2 linked regions of the Magnetofaba australis IT-1 genome follow. Each later gene encodes a partner of the first gene's protein in a complex. Links are inferred from orthologs where the notes say so. Each region holds a gene or a part of one and is shown on either strand. Other genes may lie near its edges. The genes, in order: MAIT1_RS07820 and eno.

Region 1 (10,047 bases):
CGATTTGCTCTCTGCAGTGGTTGTGCTGGCGCGTCGTAACAGGCTTGGTTATGCAGGAAAAGCCTGTGGTTACGCAATGATTTGTTATAGATAACTCATTGTATAACATTCACCATAATCACTAGGCGCAGGAAAATCACCTGAAATATTTCTTCACCATCACTCAAAATTGGCCATGGTAATGCATGGTTACAAGCAATTGGCGATCTTCTCGCCCACAACAATTGCTTGTTTGGAGCATGCCATGCGCTTTCGAGTTTCCCTACATGATGGATTTCAACGGGTGGATGTGACCGTGGATGAAGCGGCTCTGCCTCGGGTCATGGACATGTTTGGATCTGCCGCTGAGGGCTCTGCACGGCGCGTGTTGGACGTGACGCCTGAAGAGATCTGCCTGCCGCAAACACAGGATTTTGGCCTGTCCGGGCCCAGTGCGACATCTTCGAGCGCGCAATAAGAAAGCTCTTCGACAGTTGCGCGGCGTTACGATGAATGCCTTGCCATACATCGATTAACGGCGCCACAATCTGCGCGCACGGTGATATAACGCCTGGGTTTCCCAGCGCGTCACTCGCCGCGCCCAGCATTCAAAAGGCGGCGGATGCGCCGCCGCCAAACCTCAAGGCGCAGTCAATTATGAGTCAATCCATTCTCATCATCGAAGACGAGCAGGACCTGGCCAGCACGCTGGAGTACAGCCTCAAGCAAGAGGGGTTTAAAACCCGCGTGGCGCTCACTGGCGAAGCGGGGCTGCCCATCGCGTTAAACGAAGGCTGGCCCGACCTGGTGGTGCTGGATCTTATGCTGCCAGGCGTTTCCGGCATTGAAGTGTGCCGTCGTTTGCGCGAAAACGAGCAGACGCGCACGTTGCCGGTGATCATGCTCACCGCGCGCGGTGAAGAGATTGATAAGGTGATGGGGTTTGAAGCCGGCGCCGACGACTATGTGGTCAAACCCTTCAAAGTGCGCGAACTGATTCTGCGCATTCGCGCTATTCTGCGTCGTATTCAACCAGAGCGGGGGGAAGCCTCGCCGCTGGTCACTTTTGGCCGCCTGAAAGTGGATTATGATGGCCACCGTGTGTGGGTGGATGGCGAAGAGACCAATCTCACCGCTATGGAGTTCAAGCTGCTGACCACCTTTCTGTCACGCAAGGGGCGGGTGCAGAATCGTGACGCCCTGCTCAACGATGTGTGGGGCGTCAACGCCTTTGTGCAGACGCGTACGGTGGACGCCCACGTCAAACGTCTGCGTGAAAAGCTCGGTCCGGCTGGCAAGTATATGGAGACCATCCGTGGCGTGGGGTACCGCTTTCGTGACCGACCCGATGATGGTGATGAAGCGTGAAGCTGCGCGTTCGCGGCAAACTCTTCCTCCTCTCCCTTCTGCTGATCGTGGCCGTGGTGCTGTCGGTTGGCTTCTATCTGGAATACGCCCTGCGCGAATGGCTGGTGGATCGCGTCACGGATGAGTTGATCAGCCACGCGCGCATGGGACGCAATCAGTTGCTCAACCCCGCTCTGCCTCTGCGCGCTGAAGAGATGGATCCCATGGCCGACGCCATCGGCCATGCGGCGGGCGCGCGCGCCACCATCGTGGTGGAGTCCGGCGTGGTGGTGGGGGATTCGGAAATCCCTCTCGACAAGCTCAGCCAACTCGACAACCACGCGGGTCGGCCTGAGATTATTCGCGCCTTCGCCGACGGCGTTGGCGTCTCCCAGCGCTACTCCAAAACCCTCAGAACAAATATGATCTATGTCGCCGCCCGCTTTGATCGGACCGATGGGCGGCGTGGGGTCATGCGCATGGCCCTGCCACTCAAAACCTTTCGTGAAATCAGTTGGCGTTTGCGACTGACTTTGGCGGTGGCGGGGTTGATGGGGTTGATCATTGCGGTGTCGGTCAGCGGCTTGGCGGCGCACTTCAGTACGCGCCGTTTTCGACAGTTGGCGGCCCACGTGGTGCAGAGCGCCAGCACGCCGCAGCGCAACCGGTTGGAGGTGCGCAGCCAGGACGAGATCGGTTGGTTGGCGGGTACGTTCAATGAGATGGCCGACGAGGTGGATACCGCGCTCAGCTCCTTGACCGCGGAGCGGGACCGATTGGCCGCCGTGTTGGAGGGGATGGCCGAAGGAGTGGTTGTGCTGGATGCGGAGCATCGCATCACGCTATTCAACCCCTCGGCGCGGGACATCCTCGGTTTGGGTCAGATGTGCCTGCATCAACCGGTTGAGAATGTTCTGGACGAAGATGACCAAGCGCCTCTGTTGGAGTTGTTGGAGAGCGAACTGGTTGGCCATGTGGAGTTGAATCTGGAGCGTGATGGGCAGGCGCGGTGGATTTTGGCCCAACTCACGCCCACAGCTTCGGGGCATAGCGCAATTCTCACTTTGCACGATGTCAGTGACCTGCGGCGCCAGGAGAAGATTCGTCAGGATTTCGTCGCCAACGTCTCCCACGAGTTGCGCACGCCGGTGAGCATTCTACAAGCCAATGCGGAGACTTTGGTTAGCGGAGCGATTGAAGATCGCGTGTATGGCCGAAAATTAGCGGAAGCTATGGAGCGCAACGCGGCGCGTTTGGCGGATATCATCTCCAAGCTGCTGGACCTGTCGCGCATCGAGTCCGATGGCTATGTGATCCGCATGGAGGCGGTCAATATCAGCGCCTGTGTTGAGCATGTCATTGAGACGCTTAAGCCCATCGCCTCGGAACGCTCGGTGTTTTTCCGCAATCGGGTGGAGGCGCAGAACTACGCGGTGGGCGATCGCGAAGCCATTGAGGAGATCCTCAGCAATCTTCTGGGCAATGCGGTGAAGTATATTCCTCCTGGCTCACAGGTGACGGTGTTGATGCGTCCGTCGCCGCCACACCATTGGCGGGTGATGGTCACAGACAATGGCCCAGGTATCGATCCCATCCACTTCGACCGTCTGTTTGAGCGCTTTTATCGCGTGGATAAGGGGCGCGCGCGCGAGATGGGCGGAACCGGATTGGGTCTTTCCATCGTTAAACGCTTGGTGATCAAGCTCGGCGGCGAAGTGGGCGTGGAGGGGGTGAAGCCCAATGGGGTCTGCTTCTGGTTTACCCTGCGGCGATTGGAAACGCCAGCTAAACGGAGCGCGGATGACGTCGATGAGGAGTTGATCTCCATATAAGGTTGGGTTGAGCGATAGCCGGTCAAATTTACAATCGGACACAGAGGCAAAGGGTCGGAATGCTGGAGCATACTGGGGCTTCCCCCCAGACTCCATGAGGGCGCTGGCCTCCACCAGAGCCCTCGATATCTTCCAGTACCCCTGTGTTCATTTTTGAAAGCTATAGTCAGTCGAATTCAAAATTGGACATTGGCGATTTTGAAGATGGAAGATATCGAGGGCTCCGCCCTCGAGCTCCCAACTTCCACACCATGGGGCGCTGCCCCTTACCCCGCTGGGGGCGCGGCTCCCCTGACCCCGCCGCCGACTGGTCGGCGGCCAATAGTCAGCGCGAGCTTCACTTGTGTCACGCAGACATTGGTCGTTCTGTGCAGTTTTGGTTTTGACTCACCATAGCGACGATATTGCCGCATTGTGTGAAGATTGGTTCCTGTGTGATTTTGGTTTTGATTGGCGATAAACAATACCACAGTAAAAAAGGGCGCGACTGTGAAACAGTCGCGCCCTTTTTGCATCGTGCAAGATCAATAAAACCCGACCAGTTCACTCGTCGCCGGAAGAGCCATCCGGTTTTGCCGAGGGGGGGGCGGACGGTTTGGTTTCGTCGCTGCTGGCGGTGCTTTTACGCGAGCGTGAGCGGGTTGCGCCGCTGCTGCGGGTGCTGGTGCGACGCTTGCGCGGCGCGCGTTTGGGCTTCTCAGTAGGCGGCTCTTCGGCGACCAGTACGTTGCCGTTGACGTCATCCTCCTCCCGAGGTTCGGGGGGCAAAACATTGCCGTTGGGTTCGTCAACCGGCTCACTGGGCGCCACATTGCCCACATTGTCCGCGACGACGCGCATATTCTCCATGCCGGGCATATCTGGCTGCGGCGCTTCAGCGGGGTCCATCATCGGCGGTTGCTGATCGCCTTGCGCACTCTCCTCAGCCCCACTGGCGCGGCGCGAAGAGCTGCGACGACGGCGCCGCTTGCGTTTGGGCTTGGCGGCTTCATCGCCCTCTTCTGTGGGGGCAGCCTCAGGCGTCGCAACGGTATCGTCGCCTTGCGACTCGGTTTGCGCTGTGACATCAGCGGGCGCGTTGTCTCCGCCTTCGGCGGAATCACTGGATTCTGTAGAGGACTGGGCAGTCGACTGCGTTGCGGCCTCCGCGCTATCGCCTTCGCCGCCGCTCTTTCTGCGACGCCGACGCCGACGCTTTTTACGCCCGCTCTTCTGTCCATCCTCATCGGTAGCCGACTCGTCAGCCGCGGGTTGCTTGGCCTCGGCAACGGGGCTGGCCTCTGCGCTGCTCTCTTTGGCTGGCGGGTTCTCTTTTCTGCGATTATCGCGCTTATTGCTGCGCGCGCTGTTGCGACTGTTGTTCTCTTCGCCGGCGACGCCTTCGCCCTTTTCGCGGCGGAAATTGGGCGTCTCCATGGCGGCGTCGCCCTGGATGATGATCTCCAGTTCGTTGGCGCTCTCCATCTCCGCTAACTGCGCCCGCTTGTTGTTGAGCAGGTAGTTGGCCACCGCTTGTGGGGCGGTGTAGACCAGGCGCTTATGGCGACCGGAGTAGGCCTCCTCTTCCAGGCAGCGGAATAGGCGGATAGCGGTGGACTCCACCGAACGGATGGTGCCCAGACCGCTACAGCGGGGGCATACCTCCCGGTTGCTCTCGGCAAATGCCGGTTTCATGCGTTGTCGGGAGAGCTCCATCAAGCCAAATTGGGAGATTTTTCCCAATTGAATTTTGGCGCGATCGTTCTTGAACGCCTCCTTCAGGCGCTTCTCCACGTCCAGATTGTGCTTGCGCTCCTCCATATCGATGAAGTCCAGCACCACCAATCCGCCCAAGTCGCGCAGACGCAACTGCCGGGCGATCTCATCCACCGCCTGCATGTTGGTTTTGAACGCGGTGTTCTCGACGTTTTTCTCCTTGGTGGAACGACCGGAGTTGACGTCGATGGAGACCAGCGCCTCGGTGGGCTCAATGATGATATAGCCGCCGGATTTGAGCGAGATGACGCGATCGTGCATCGACTCAATCTGATTCTCCACCTGATAGCGGGAGAACAGCGGCAGTTTGTCTTTGTAGGGCTGCACCACCTTGACGTAGCGCGGCATTAGCAGTCGCATGAAGTCCTTGCCGCGTCGATAGGCGTCGTTGCCTTCGATGAGGATCTCTTCCATATCGGTGGTGTATAGATCGCGGATGGTGCGGATGATCAGTTCGCCCTCTTCGTGGATCAGAGCGGGGGCTTTGGACTTTTCACACTTATCCTGAATGGTCTTCCACAGTCGCGTCAGGTAGCTCATGTCGCGGCTGATTTCGCGCTTGGTGCGCTCCAGACCGGCGGTGCGAATGATCAGGCTCATCTCCTGGGAGATCTCCATGGTGGCAAGCATCTTTTTCAGCGTTTTGCGCGCTGCGCCATCCATGATTTTACGGGAGATGCCGCCGCCGCCTACGGTTTCGGGCAGCAGAACGGTGTAGCGACCGGCCAGGGAGATATTGGTGGTCAGGGAGGCGCCTTTGGTGCCGCGCGCCTCCTTGATGACCTGCACCAGGACGGTTTGGCCTTTGGTCAGAATCTTCTGAATGGGGATGTTGCGACGGCGACGGGTGCGCGTGGGGCGGGCGCGGGAGGGGCTATCACTCTCTTCAGCCCCATCTTCGTCATCCAACGCGGCATCATCATCATCGTCAACCGGGGACTCGTCGTCTTCCTCATCGGAGTCGTCGTCATCGGAGTCGTCCTCTTCCGACTCATCCGCGGATTCGTCGGCATCCTGCTCGGAGTCGGACCCACCCGCACCCTCTGCGCTATCTTCGTCGGCGTTGGGCTCGGCGTCAGTACTGGCTTCGACTTCAGTATCAACGCTTTGCTCAGCCTGATCGGCGTCACTCTCCTGCGGCTGCTCCTCAGTGGACTCCGAGGCTTCTGTCACCGCCTCCAACGGCGCCTCTTGGGCGCTGCTCACCGCCTGATCATCGGGCGTGGCTTTGGCTTTGGCTCTGCTCCGCCCAGGCGGCGGGGCGTCATTTTGGACCTCATCCTCAGGATAGTACTTGGGATGAATGTCATTGATGGAGAGGAAGCCTTGGCGTCCGCCGTTGAAATCGACGAAGGCGGCTTGTAGGGAGGGCTCCACCCGGGTCACGCGGCCCAGGTAGACGTTGCCTTTGATCTGTTCTTTGGTGGAGGTCTCGATATCCAGATCGAGGAGGCGTTGATCTTCAACAATGGCGACGCGCACTTCTTCATCATGAGTGGCGTCCACCAGCATGCGCTTGGTCATGTGGGGGGATAACTCCGTGTGTTTGGCCCACGCCACCGCACCGCTGGCGACTGCAAGCTGGTGGCGATAACGTGGACGTCGTAAGGGCGAATCCGGCGGCGCAAGGGCGCTGCGTCGGCTTCGGTCTAATCTCTTAATGAATTCCAACAAACCCGCGCGTTTTCACTCAGGCTTCGGACCTGGGACAACATGAGCGGGGAAAAATGTGTCTGAACGCGCAACGCGCATATGGCGCAAAGGCTGCGATGCCAGTATGCTCGGGCCTGCTCAAGCCACATCGGCGAGCAGAAAATTTCGAACATTGTACGGATCTCCAATCCCAAAAGCAAAGAAGCCGTGAACGAACCTGTCAGAAAAACGCCCGCCCGGCAGGAACCCGTAGACGCTGAGTTTGATGGTCAGCGCCTCGATCGGTTCCTAACCCATCACATTCCCGGCATGCCGCGCGGTGAAATTCAGCGCTTGATGCGCACCGGACAGGTGCGCGTTAACGGTGGCCGCGCCAAGGGGGACCGCCGCCTGGCGTTGGGCGATCAGGTGCGGATTCCGCCGCTCACCGAAGCCGATCAAAAACCCCGCGAGCGGGGCGCGGCGCCGCCTGCGGCGCTGGTCAAACGGTTGGCTGAGCGCATTATCTACCGCGATGGCTGGATGCTGGTGCTGGACAAGCCGGTGGGCGTGCCGGTGCATGGCGGCAGCGGGCACGAATGGGGGGTGGTGGACGCCATGCGCGTCTATCTGGATGAGTTGGGCGTGGTGGCCAGCCCGGAGTTGTGTCACCGCCTGGATAAGGAGACCTCGGGGTGTCTGGTGTTTGGCCTGACCCCGAAAGCGGTGCGCGAGTTGACGCGGGCGTTTCGCGACGGCGAGGTGGAGAAGCAATACCTCACCCTGGTGCAGGGGGCGCCCAAACCGCAAGGTCGGATTGCGCGCAATCTGGCCAAAGGTCAAGTGCGCGGTGGAGAACGCATGGTCGCCGCTTCTGATGGGGAGGGGCAGGAGGCCGCCACCCGCTACGCGATGCACGAACGTTTCAGCTTCTGCGCATTGATGGAGGCGACGTTGGAGACCGGGCGCACCCACCAGATTCGCGTCCATTTCCAGGATCTGGGCCACCCGGTGGCCGGTGATGGCAAATATGGCGATAAAAGCTTTAATCAACAGATGAAGTCGGTGGGCCTCAAGCGCATGTTCCTGCATGCATGGCGTCTGCGCCTCAAGCACCCGCATGAAGGGCGCTGGATGGAGTTCACCGCGCCGCTGGATGATGGCCTGCAAAGCGTGCTCACAGCGCTGCGTGACTCTGCGCCCAAAAGCAGTCGGCCGCGCCAGACGCAACCGGCGCAACGCGTCCAGGGCAAGGGCGCACAGCCGAGGAGTGAACGACGCGGCGGCGCGCCCAGCGCCCGACGTCGTGGAGGCAAATGATGAGCAGCAATCGCTATGAGTTGGTGATTTTCGATGTCGACGGCACCTTGATGGACTCCTTGGGGGCGATCTCCCATGTGGTCAATCTGTCGCTCAAGGAGCTGGGGCTGCCCACCATCAGCCACGCCAGCGTGGGGGCCATTGTTGGCCTGTCGCTGGACGCCGCCGCGCAGCGCCTTCTGCCCAGCGCCACTCAGCAGACCCGCGACCAGTTGGTGGCGCTCTATCGCCAGCACTATAAAGCGTTGGCCGACGCCAATTCGTTGGACCATGAACTCTTTCCCGGCGTGCGCGACACTCTCTACGAACTGAAGGGGCGCGGCGTCACCCTGGCCCTGGCCACGGGAAAATCCATGCGCGGGGTGGAGCGCATGATCGAAGAGCAGAACTTCCATGGCCTGTTCGCCGCCATCAAAACCGCCGATTGCGCCCCCTCCAAACCCCATCCCGGAATGCTGGAGCAGGCGTTGGCGGAGACCGCCATGCCGCCGGAGATGGCGTTGATGGTGGGCGACACCGATTTTGACCTGCTTATGGCCAACAGCGCTGGGGTGGACGCCTGCGCGTTCCCCTCCGGCGCGCATCCGCGTGAGCGTTTGGCCGCCGCCAACCCCAAATATTGGATCGACGCCATTCCGCAGGTGTTGGATATCGTCAGCGGCAAGCGCTAAAGTCAGTCGAAATCAAAATTGGACCTTGGCGATTTTGAAAATGGAGGATATCGAGAGCTATGCCCTCTAGCTCCCAAAGTCAAAATCCAAACCGTGATTCGGGCCATCCATGGCCCTCACCCTTCGGGCTCGCTGCGCGAGTCCGATTCGGCAATCCTGCCGAATCGTGGGCGCTGCCCATGTATGGTCCGCTCCGCCACGGCAAGAGAAAATATCCATGTATGGTCCGCTCCGCCACGGCATGTATGGTCCGCTCCGCCACGGCAAGAGAAAATGTCCACTGATGTGTGAGGCTTAGTCGCGCCCATGTATCCGGCCTGTTGATGAGGGGCTTGTCGCCCTCTGGCCCTGATGGAATTTGCGCGTGGCCCTCCTCAACACACCCTCGGCCTCTATGGGCCCTTGGGCGAAACAGGTTCTTGACCACGCAGGGCTATGCCGTTTCACGCCATCAATCTCGACTCTCTCTCGCAACCTGGCTGGTGGGATCTCTTTCTCTTTCCTTATCGGCCTGTTTTTCTTTTAGAGTTGTATTGCGCTCTCTCTACACAGCGGCGCTGGCCCCATAGGCCTCCTGCTTCACCAGCATCGCCCACGCGCTGCGCGCCATGCGGTTGGCCAGCGCCACCACTGCTCTATTTGCGCCGCGACGTTCCGACACCGACACTGCCCACTGGCTGCGGCGATCCGGCTTGTTTTCACACACGCGCAACGCCGCCCGCGCCCCATGAATCAACAGGGTGCGAAGATAACCGTTTCCCCGCTTGCTGATCCCCGTCAGCCACGCCTTGCCCCCTGTGGAGTGCTGATTGGGAACCAACCCTATCCATGCCGACAGCTCCCGGCCATTCTTAAACGCCCGCACATCCCCCACCGACGCCAACAGCGCCGTCGCCGTGATCGGTCCCACTCCCGGGATCGTCATCAGCAATCGACACTGCGGCTCCGCCTTGGCCAGCGCCTCAATCTCACGCTCATATTTGCCGATACGCTCATCCAAATGCGCCAGCTCATCGCGCTCATCCTCCAGAATTACGCGAAAATTGGCGCTCATTTCCGAGCTCTCATCACTCAAAATCAGCACAATCGCCCGCCGCGCCTGCTTGATGCTCTTGGGAAAGACAATCCCATACTCGGCAAGCAGTCCGCGAATCTGGTTCACCAACGCCGTGCGGTTCTTCACCGCCAGACTGCGTATCCGATGCAGCGACAATATCTCTTGCTGGGCAACGCTTTTGATCCCCACAAAACGCATATTCGGACGCTGTACCGCTTCACATATCGCCTCAGCGTCCACGCTGTCGTTCTTGTGCCGCTTCACGTAGGGCTTCACATATTGCGGCGCCATCAAACGCACTTCATGCCCATATCCCTGAAATTTCCGCGCCCAATGGTGGGCGCCGCTACTGGCTTCCATCCCCACCAGGCACGGCGGCAGTTGCGCCATGAACTCCAGTAACTTATCTCGTTTCAAGCGCTGTTTCAGAACGCTCTTGCCGCGCGCATCCACG
Region 2 (9,747 bases), 180 kb from region 1 along the record:
CCGAGGGGCTGCGCAGCGCCGCCTCCGCCTGTCATGGCAATCTCAACGCCCTGCGCCGTCGCGTGGAGCGCATCGACGGGGTGTCGCTGTGGTTCCCGGAGGCGGTAAGCTTCCATGAGATGGTGTTGAAGCTGCCCATGGATGCCGCGCTGGTGGTGGAGCGCATGCGCGGCGAGGGCATTAGCGCCGGTCTGCCCCTGGGCGAGTGGGTGGAGGGGATGGATAACGCCCTGCTGGTCTGCGTCACCGAGACCAAAACCGCAGAGGATCTGGATCGTTACGCCGCCGCCTTGAGCGCGGCGCTGCACCGGGAGGCGGGCGCATGAGCGTGATCTTTGAACAGAGTCAGGCGGGGCGTTTGGCCTCCCTGCATCAGAACGCACCCGCTGAGAGTGGAGAGGCGACCCTGCCCGAGAGTCTGCTGCGGCAGTCGCCCAGCGGTCTGCCGGAGGTCTCCGAGTTGCAGGCGGTGCGCCACTATACCCGCCTGTCGCAGAAGAACTACGGCATCGACACCCACTTCTATCCGCTGGGCTCCTGCACCATGAAGTACAACCCGCGCGGCGCCCATCGCATGGCGATGCTGCCGGGGTTCCTCGACGCCCATCCGCTGGCCGATGACAGCCTCAATCAGGGCGTGCTGGCCTGCCTGTATGAGCTGCAGGGGATGATTGGCGATCTGACCGGCATGGCCGGGGTGAGTCTGGCCCCCATGGCCGGGGCCCAGGGCGAGTTCGCCGGGGTGGCGATGATGCGCGCCTACCACACCGCCCGTCGCGACGACGCCCGGGTGGAGATTCTCACCCCCGACGCCGCCCATGGCACCAATCCGGCCACCGCCAGCATGTGCGGCTACGTGGTGCGGGAGATCCCCACCACCGATCAGGGCGACGTGGATGTGGAAGCGCTCAAACAGATGGTGGGGCCACAGACCGCCGGGCTGATGCTCACCAACCCCTCCACTCTGGGGGTGTTCGAGCGCAGCATCAGCGAGATCTCCGCCATCGTGCATGCAGCGGGCGGCTTGCTCTATTACGACGGCGCCAACCTCAACGCCATTGCCGGGCGCGTGCGGCCCGGCGACATGGGCTTCGACTGCGTGCATGTGAATGTGCACAAAACCTTCGCCACCCCCCATGGCGGCGGCGGACCCGGCGCCGGTCCGGTGGGGGTCTCCGAACGTCTGCTGCCGCATCTGCCCATGCCGGTGGTGGTGCGCGAGGGCGATGAGTATCGTCTGCAGCACTGTGACGAGCGCCCCGGCTCCATTGGCCGCATGTCCACCTTTCACGGCAATATTGGCGTGCTGCTGCGCGCCTACGCCTATCTGCGACTGGTGGGGCGCGAAGGCATCGCGCGGGTGGCCGACTACGCCACCCTCAACGCCAACTACCTGATGGCGCGGCTGCGCGATGCGGGATTCCAACTGGCCTTCCCCGAGCGGCGCGCCACCCACGAGTTCATCATCAGCCTGAAACCCCTCACCGATGCGACCGGCGTGCGCGCGCTGGACGTGGCCAAGCGGCTGCTGGATTACGGTTTCTACGCCCCCACCATCTACTTCCCCATGCTGGTGCCCGAGTGCATGCTCATCGAGCCCACCGAAAGCGAAAGTCGGGAGGAGTTGGATCGTTTCGTCGACGCTCTGACCGCCATTCTGCAAGAGGCGCGGGAGAATCCTGAACTGGTGAAAACCGCGCCGCATAAGACGCCGGTGTCGCGTCTGGATGAAACCCGCGCGGCGCGTAAGCCCGACCTGGCGTTTTCGCGGGGTTGAGGGTATAAAAGAGCCCATCCAAACCGTTTTTTTTGTCCATTGCTTGGACCCAATCGGAACCGCGCTACGCGCGCGACGGCAACACGCCCAGAAAGGGAGAGCCATTCCATGAGCAGCATTATTGAAGTCCATGGCCGTGAGATCATCGATTCCCGCGGCAACCCCACCGTGGAAGTGGATGTCTACACCGAAGATGGCGGATTTGGCCGCGCTGCGGTGCCTTCCGGGGCCTCAACCGGCTCCCGCGAAGCGGTTGAACTGCGCGATGGCGACGCCGCCCGCTTCCTGGGCAAGGGCGTGCTCAAAGCCGTCGAGTCGGTCAACGGCGATCTGGCCGAAGCGGTGCTGGGGCTGGATGTGGCCGATCAGAAGATCATTGACGCCGCGTTGATCGCCGCCGACGCCACCGAGAACAAGGGCAACCTGGGCGCCAACGCCATTCTGGGCGTCTCCATGGCCGCCGCCAAGGCCGCCGCCAATGAGTGCGATCTGCCGCTCTATCGCTATCTGGGCGGGGCCAACGCCTCCCTGCTGCCGGTGCCCATGATGAACATCATCAACGGCGGCGCCCACGCCGACAACAATGTCGACATCCAGGAATTCATGATCATGCCCGTCTCCGCGCCGACTCTGCGCGAGGCGCTGCGCATGGGCGCCGAGGTGTTCCACAACCTACGCAAGGTGCTGCATGACAAAGGGCTGAACACGGCGGTGGGCGATGAGGGCGGATTTGCCCCCAACCTCGGCTCCAATGAAGAGGCGCTGTCGGTGATCATGCAAGCCGTCGAGCGCGCCGGTTATCGTCCCAACGACGACATCCTGCTGGCGCTGGATTGCGCCTCCTCGGAGTTCTACAACAAGAACAACCGCACCTATGATCTCTCCGGCGAAGGCCGCTCCATGGGGGTGGACGAGATCGTGCGCTTCTATGAAGATCTGTGCGGCAAGTACCCCATTGTCTCCATCGAAGATGGCTGTGACGAGTCCGACTGGGACGGCTGGCAGGCGCTCACCGACGCCCTGGGCGGCCGCATCCAGCTGGTGGGCGACGACCTGTTCGTCACCAACACCAAGATCCTGGCGCAAGGCATCGACAAAGGCATCGGTAACTCGATCCTGGTGAAGGTGAACCAGATCGGCACCCTGACCGAAACCTTTGAAGCGGTCGAAATGGCTCAGCGCGCCCGCTACACGGCGGTTATCTCCCACCGCTCCGGCGAAACCGAAGACGCCACCATCGCCGATATCGCCGTGGCCACCAACGCCGGTCAGATCAAAACCGGCTCCATGAGCCGCTCCGATCGCATCGCCAAATACAACCAGCTGCTGCGCATCGAAGAGGAGCTGGGCGAGGCCGCCCGTTTTGACGGCCGTGGCGCCTTCTACAATCTGAATTTGGGATGACGATTGTAAGACGTTGAATGGATGTCGATATAAAGAGGCCCGTGAGGGCCTCTTTTTTTTGCCTGACGCAATGCCTCCTCAATCGCCTGTGGGCGCGGGCTGCACTGGATTTGTGAAAATGCCTTTCAGGTGATCACCCGACATATTTGCGGTTTATATTTATATCCAGATGAATTATATTTGACGACATCAAAAATAAAAAAAGCAGATGATCGTCGGGATGCACACTGATTTGTGAGTCATATTCCTAAGGGGGGATTACCATGGACGCAAAAGCAAGCGCGTGTGGAACGCACGTTGACCAAAACGAAATGGTCAAAATCGGCGTGGTGGCCAAGCGGCTGGATATTAGTATCCGCACCATCCACATGTATGAGCGCGAAGGGCTGTTCATCGCCTACAAGAATTCGGCGGGCACCCGCTACTTCACCGAACGCGACGTGGAGTGGCTCATCGAAGTGCGCAAGATGATCAAGGCGGGCATCAGCATCGCCGGCATCCGTCGCCTGATGTCGCTGATCCCTTGTTGGGAGAGCAAAGCGTGCACCTTCGAGGGCAAACACAACTGCCCGGTGATCCATGACAACAAGACCCCCTGTTGGGCCAACAAGAACAACATGTGCACTCAGAACACCCAGGAGTGCCGCGAGTGCGAAGTCTATGGCATGCGCTTCTGCGTGAGCATGCTCAAGAACTTTGTCGATATTCGCTTTAAGAACCCCGACCAGCTCTCCATGCAGCCGCGCATGCGACCCGACTCCCATGCGGGCGCCGCTGCGGGCGCCTGAGCCGTGCGCTAGGCTCTCCTTGCATCCTGTACAAGGGTTGACGCCCTGGTGCGTCAACCCTTGCCATCCCTGCCCATCTGCGCCACCCTTTTCCCATCCAAATTCACACCATTAACGATGGGCGTTGGCGTAATCCCATGAGTGACAATGAGACCGATCAGCGCCTGCAACGGCTGTTGACTGCGCTGGAAGATAACCGCATGCAGGAGCGTGTGGCGATGCAGCGCATCGTCGGCGACTCCCTGCGTGAACAGAAACGCGCCCGTTGGGGCAAGAATCTGTTCCGCCTGTTCATCGCCCTCTATCTGTTGGTTTTTTTGGCTTTGAGCATCAAGGACGATCTGCTGGCCGACGCTGAATCGTTGTCGGATGCCGATAAACACACCGCCGTGGTGCGCATCGATGGGGCGATTCTGCCCGATGGCCAGAACAGCGCCGAAAAGGTGATCGAGGGGCTGCGCGCCGCCTTCAAGGATAAGCAGACCAGCGCGGTGGTGGTGCAGATCAACAGCCCCGGCGGCAGCGCGGTGCAATCGGGCATGGTGCACGATGAGATCCGCCGTCTGCGCGCCAAATATGAGAAAATACCCGTCTACGCCGCGCTGGAGGATATGTGCGCCTCCGGCGGCTACTACATCGCCTCCGCCGCCGACCAGATCTACGCCGACAAAGCCACGCTGGTGGGGTCGGTGGGTGTGGTGATGCCCGGCATGGGATTCACCGAGGCGCTGCAGAAGCTGGGGTTGGAGGACCGCACCCTCACCAGCGGCACGCATAAGGCGTTCCTGAGCCCCATGCAGCCGGTGGATGAGACCGAGCGCGCCCACGCCAAGAAGCTTCTCAGCGTGATCCACGGCCAGTTCATTGAGGTGATCAAACGCGCTCGGGGCGAACGGCTCAAGGCCGATGACGACACCCTCTTCAACGGTCTGTTCTGGACCGGCGAACAGGCGCTGGAGTTGGGTTTGATCGACGGTTTGGCGTCGCTGGAGGCCATTGCCCGCGACAAAGTCAAAGCCGAAGATATCGTCGATTACTCATCCGAAGAGCCGCTGTTTGATCGCTTTGCCCGCCGCATGGGCGCCAGCGCGTCATCAGCATTATGGAATGGAATGGGATTGCAGTTGCGTTGATCCAAATAGTCTGACTGCAGGTTGGGCGCGCTCACTTGCCGCCCGCTGCTGCGGCTGGCGCCAATCATTGCGCGGATTGCGTGAAAAGTTGCTTGCCAAGCGGAGCGAGTCAGTCTATCTTTCAGGCCATTTCTGTGAATGATGCTGGTGTTGTCAGATGTGAATAGGCGCATCTGCGACCAGCTTTCTGGAGGAGAATCATGCTCGAAGCTTATCGCCAACATGTGGCTGAACGCGCCAAAGAGGGGTTGCCCCCGCTGCCCCTGAACGCTGAACAGACCCAAGCCGTGGTCGAGTTGCTGAAAAATCCCCCGGCGGGCGAAGAGGAGACGCTGGTGGACCTGATCTCCAATCAGGTGCCCCCCGGCGTGGACGACGCCTCCAAAGTGAAAGCCGAGTTCCTGGCCGCTGTGGCCGGCGGCGCGGTCTCCTGCTCCCTGATCGACCCCAAGCGCGCCACCGAGCTGCTGGGCACCATGATGGGCGGCTACAACGTGGCTCCGTTGATCGACCTGCTGGATATCGCCGAGCTGGCCGACGTGGCGGTGGACGCGCTCTCCAACACCCTGTTGGTGTATGACGCCTTCAAGGATGTCGCCGACAAGGCCAAGAGCAACCCCAAAGCCAAACAGGTGCTGGAGAACTGGGCCAACGCCACGTGGTTCACCAGCAAGCCGGAGATGCCCGAAGAGGTCACCGTCACCGTGTTCAAGGTGGATGGCGAGACCAACACCGACGACCTCTCTCCCGCCTCCGAAGCCTGGAGCCGTCCGGATATCCCGCAGCACGCCAAAGCGATGCTGGTCAACCGCATGCCTGGCGGTCTGGAGCAGCTCATCGAGCTCAAACAGAAGGGCTACCCGGTGGCCTATGTGGGCGACGTGGTGGGCACCGGCTCGTCGCGTAAGTCCGCCGCCAACTCGGTGATCTGGCACACCGGCCGCGACATCCCTTACGTGCCCGGCAAACGCACCGGCGGCGTGGTGATCGGCGGCGTGATCGCCCCCATCTTCTTCAATACCGCTGAAGACTCCGGCATGCTGCCGATTCAGTGTGACGTCACCGGTCTGAACTCCGGCGACGTGATCACCATCAACACCAAAACCGGCAAGATCATGCGCGACGGCGCCGAGGTGGCCAGCTTCGAATTGAAGCCCAACACCCTGGCCGACGAAGTGCGCGCCGGCGGCCGCGTGCCGTTGATCATCGGTCGAAAATTGACCGCTCAAGCCCGCGAAGCGCTGGGCATGGGCCCCATCGACCTGTTCACCGACCCGGTGCAGCCCGCCGATTCCGGTAAAGGCTACTCCCTGGCGCAGAAGATGGTGGGCAAGGCCGTGGGCAAAACCGGCGTGCGTCCCGGCGAATACTGCGAGCCGTTCATGACCACCGTGGGCTCCCAGGACACCACCGGCCCCATGACCCGCGACGAAATCAAGGAGCTGGCTTGCCTGGGCTTCTCTTCGCCCATGATGATGCAGAGCTTCTGCCACACCGCCGCGTACCCGAAGTCGGTGGACATCAAAACCCACAACACCCTGCCGCAGTTCATCCAGGAGCGTAAAGGCCTGGCGCTGCGCGTGGGAGACGGCGTGGTGCACTCCTGGCTCAACCGTCTGTTGATCCCCGACACCGTGGGCACCGGTGGCGACTCCCACACCCGCTTCCCCATCGGCATCAGCTTCCCGGCGGGTTCCGGTCTGGTGGCCTTCGCCGCCGCCACCGGCTCCATGCCGCTGGTGATGCCCGAGTCGGTGCTGGTGCGCTTCACCGGCGAGTTGCAGCCGGGCATCACCCTGCGCGATCTGGTCAACGCCATTCCTTACGTGGCGATCCAGAATGGCGACCTGACCGTGGCCAAAGCCGGTAAGAAGAACATCTTCTCCGGTAAGATCCTGGAGATCGAAGGTCTGCCCGACCTGAAAGTCGAGCAGGCGTTCGAACTGGCCGACGCCTCCGCCGAGCGCTCGGCGGCGGCCTGCACCGTGCATCTGAATCGCGAGCCGGTGGTGGAGTATTTGAAATCCAACGTCACGCTGATGAAGAATATGATCAAGCGCGGCTACGGCGATGCGCAGACCATCCAAAACCGCATCGATGCGGTGGAGGAGTGGATCGCCAACGGCACGCTGCTGCAACCGGACGCCGACGCCGAGTACGCTAAGGTGATCGAGATCAACATGTCCGAGATCAAGGAGCCCATCGTCTGCTGCCCCAACGATCCAGACGATGTAAAGACCCTCTCCGACGTCGCTGGCGACACCATCGACGAAGTGTTCCTGGGCTCCTGCATGACCAACATCGGTCACTTCCGCGCCGCCGCCAAGATTCTCGACGGTCAGCCGCAGATTGATGGCCGCATGTGGGTGGTGCCGCCCACCCGCATGGATGAGCAGCAGCTCATCGAAGAGGGTGTGTACAACATCTTCGGCAAGTCCGGCGCCCGCACCGAGATGCCCGGCTGCTCCCTGTGCATGGGCAACCAGGCGCGGGTGAAGGACAACGCCACGGTGTTCTCCACCTCCACGCGCAACTTCGACAACCGCATGGGCAAAGGCGCGCAGGTCTATCTCGGTTCCGCCGAGTTGGCTGCGGTGTGCGCCATGATGGGTAAGATCCCCACGGCGGAGGAGTATCTGGCCATCGCCAAGGAGAAGATCGATCCCAACGCCGATGAGCTGTACCGTTATCTCAACTTCCATGAGATCCCGGACTACGAAAACAGCGGCATCATTCCCATCGCCGCTGCCTAATCCCGCCCGGCGGCCTGGCCGCTGGCGTTGAAGTGAAAATCCCCTGGAGGATCTCCTCCAGGGGATTTTTTGTGCAATGCGAAACCAAAACCGTACAAAACGGCCAATGTTTGCGTGATGCAGGTTCGGCTTGCGCTGATTATTTGCCGCCGACTGGTCGGCGGCGGGGTCTGGGGGCCGCGCCCCCAGCGGGTGTGGGCGGAGCCCACGGTGTGGCTTATGATCTTGGGAGCTCGAGGGCGTAGCCCTCGATATCTTTCATTTCCAGAATCGCCAAGACTCGCTTTGAGTTAGAACACGTATCATTGGTGAAAAACAAAAGCCCCGAAATCACGAGGATTTCGGGGCTTTTCTGTCCCACTTTTGTCCCATTTTCTGATTATTTGTTCAACATACAACGATATCGAACGGCAGAATATAGGGAAATCAGAGGGTTAGAGTGGTGCCGCCTATAGGATTCGAACCTACGACCTCCGCATTACGAATGCGCTGCTCTACCAGCTGAGCTAAGGCGGCGTGAGGCTGTCAATTTGAAGAGCGCATATCCTACTTCTCCATATGCGCCCGGTCAAGAGTTTCCGCATCGTCAGGATACGCCGCGCCATCCTGGCGCAAGCGGCGGGTTTACGGGTTGGATTGCTGGTCCGGGTTGACGATGGCGATGGCCTTGCAGTCCTGGAATACCTCATCGAGAAGTTCGAACAGTTGACGGCGCAGATTGTTGAAATCAGACATCTTGACGATGGCCTCTTCGGTCTTCTGCTCATGCGCCAGATGCACCACTTCACGCGCAGTTTCATGCACTTTGAGGTGCACTTCGCCCAGATGCTGGAACACCGGCAGGTCGCCGAACAGTTCCACGCCGGAGCTGTAGTACCACTTGCCGAAGGCGCAATCGCGCCCGGTGGCCACTTCGTTGGGCGACAGGCTCACGCGCCCGCGAATGACGTGCTCCAGCTTGGTCAACCAACCCAGGTGGGCCAGTTTGATGGCGCGCACATCGAAGGTGGGGTTGCCGATGCGCAGCCCTTCGGTGGATTGCAGTAGCGCGGTGCTGGTCTCCTGAATCACCTCCACCAACATTTCGGTCTGGTGGATGGAGCCGTTCATCATATTGACCAGATTCATGGTCTGGATGCCGTTCTTCTGCACCTCACAGGAGGCGGAGAAGATGTTGGTGCCCATGGTCTTGGCCTCTTCGGCCAACTGCTGCGACTGCTGCCCCAGTTCGGTAAGCGAGGCGGCGTCACTGGAAGCCTGGGCGCTCATGGCGGTGATCTCGCGCACGCTGGCGTCGGCGCTCTGGCTGGCGGCGGTGATGGCGCCAGCGCTCTCAGAGATCTCCTGAGCGTTGCCGGAGACGCGCAGGGCGGCTTGTGAGACCTCCTGCATGGAGTGGGAGATGACGCCGATGGTGTGGTTCTGCTCGCCCACCAGGGTGTTGATCTCGTTATTAATGGCGGCGATCTGCTCGATGCTCTCGCTGACGTGTTTGCTGGCGTTGGCGGCGTCGCGGGCGCCATCCTGGATTTCGTCAATACGTTCCCGGATCAGCAGAGTGGATTCTGTGGTCTGCCGCGCCAGCTCTTTGACTTCGTTGGCCACCACGGCAAAGCCCTTGCCCGCATCACCGGCGCCGGCGGCTTCGATGGCGGCGTTGAGCGCCAGCATATTGGTCTGCTCGGCGATGTCGTTGATGATCTCCACCACCGCTTCAATGGAGTGGGCGGAATCGGCCAGCTTGGTCATCCGCTCCATGGATTCCTGCGACTGCACCTTGGTGCGTTGCGACTCGGCGTTGGCGGTGACGCAGCGTTCGTTGACCTCCTGAATGGATTGATTGATGTCGCCGATTTTGCTGGCGACCTCCTGCATGGAGGCGTTGACGCTAT

What was found.
Region 2: the proteins of MAIT1_RS07820 (region 1) and eno are in contact, whole or in part, in a solved structure (PDB 2FYM), measured with the Escherichia coli proteins. The link is inferred for Magnetofaba australis IT-1 from one-to-one orthologs.

Annotation. Positions count from the first base shown.
Region 1 is NZ_LVJN01000018.1:376,981-387,027, forward strand. Bases 3,502-6,798 are described here. They hold MAIT1_RS07820 (ribonuclease E/G), read right to left. Parts: upstream 6,438-6,798; coding sequence 3,702-6,437; downstream 3,502-3,701. Other genes in these bases: MAIT1_RS07825 (RluA family pseudouridine synthase), read left to right, coding at 6,774-6,798. Also shown: MAIT1_RS07805 (hypothetical protein), read left to right, coding at 182-457; MAIT1_RS07810 (response regulator), read left to right, coding at 637-1,347; MAIT1_RS07815 (sensor histidine kinase), read left to right, coding at 1,344-3,158; more of MAIT1_RS07825, read left to right, coding at 6,799-7,865; MAIT1_RS07830 (HAD family hydrolase), read left to right, coding at 7,865-8,536; MAIT1_RS07835 (IS110 family RNA-guided transposase), read right to left, coding at 9,081-10,047. UniProt on the Escherichia coli protein: Endoribonuclease that plays a central role in RNA processing and decay. Required for the maturation of 5S and 16S rRNAs and the majority of tRNAs. Also involved in the degradation of most mRNAs.
Region 2 is NZ_LVJN01000018.1:201,090-210,836, forward strand. The notes cover bases 1,037-4,033. They hold eno (phosphopyruvate hydratase), read left to right. Parts: upstream 1,037-1,885; coding sequence 1,886-3,181; downstream 3,182-4,033. Other genes in these bases: gcvPB (aminomethyl-transferring glycine dehydrogenase subunit GcvPB), read left to right, coding at 1,037-1,777; MAIT1_RS07115 (MerR family transcriptional regulator), read left to right, coding at 3,445-3,969. Also shown: aminomethyl-transferring glycine dehydrogenase subunit GcvPA, read left to right, coding at 1-326; more of gcvPB, read left to right, coding at 323-1,036; MAIT1_RS07120 (S49 family peptidase), read left to right, coding at 4,107-5,102; acnB (bifunctional aconitate hydratase 2/2-methylisocitrate dehydratase), read left to right, coding at 5,303-7,855; MAIT1_RS07135 (methyl-accepting chemotaxis protein), read right to left, coding at 8,480-9,747. UniProt on the Escherichia coli protein: Catalyzes the reversible conversion of 2-phosphoglycerate (2-PG) into phosphoenolpyruvate (PEP). It is essential for the degradation of carbohydrates via glycolysis.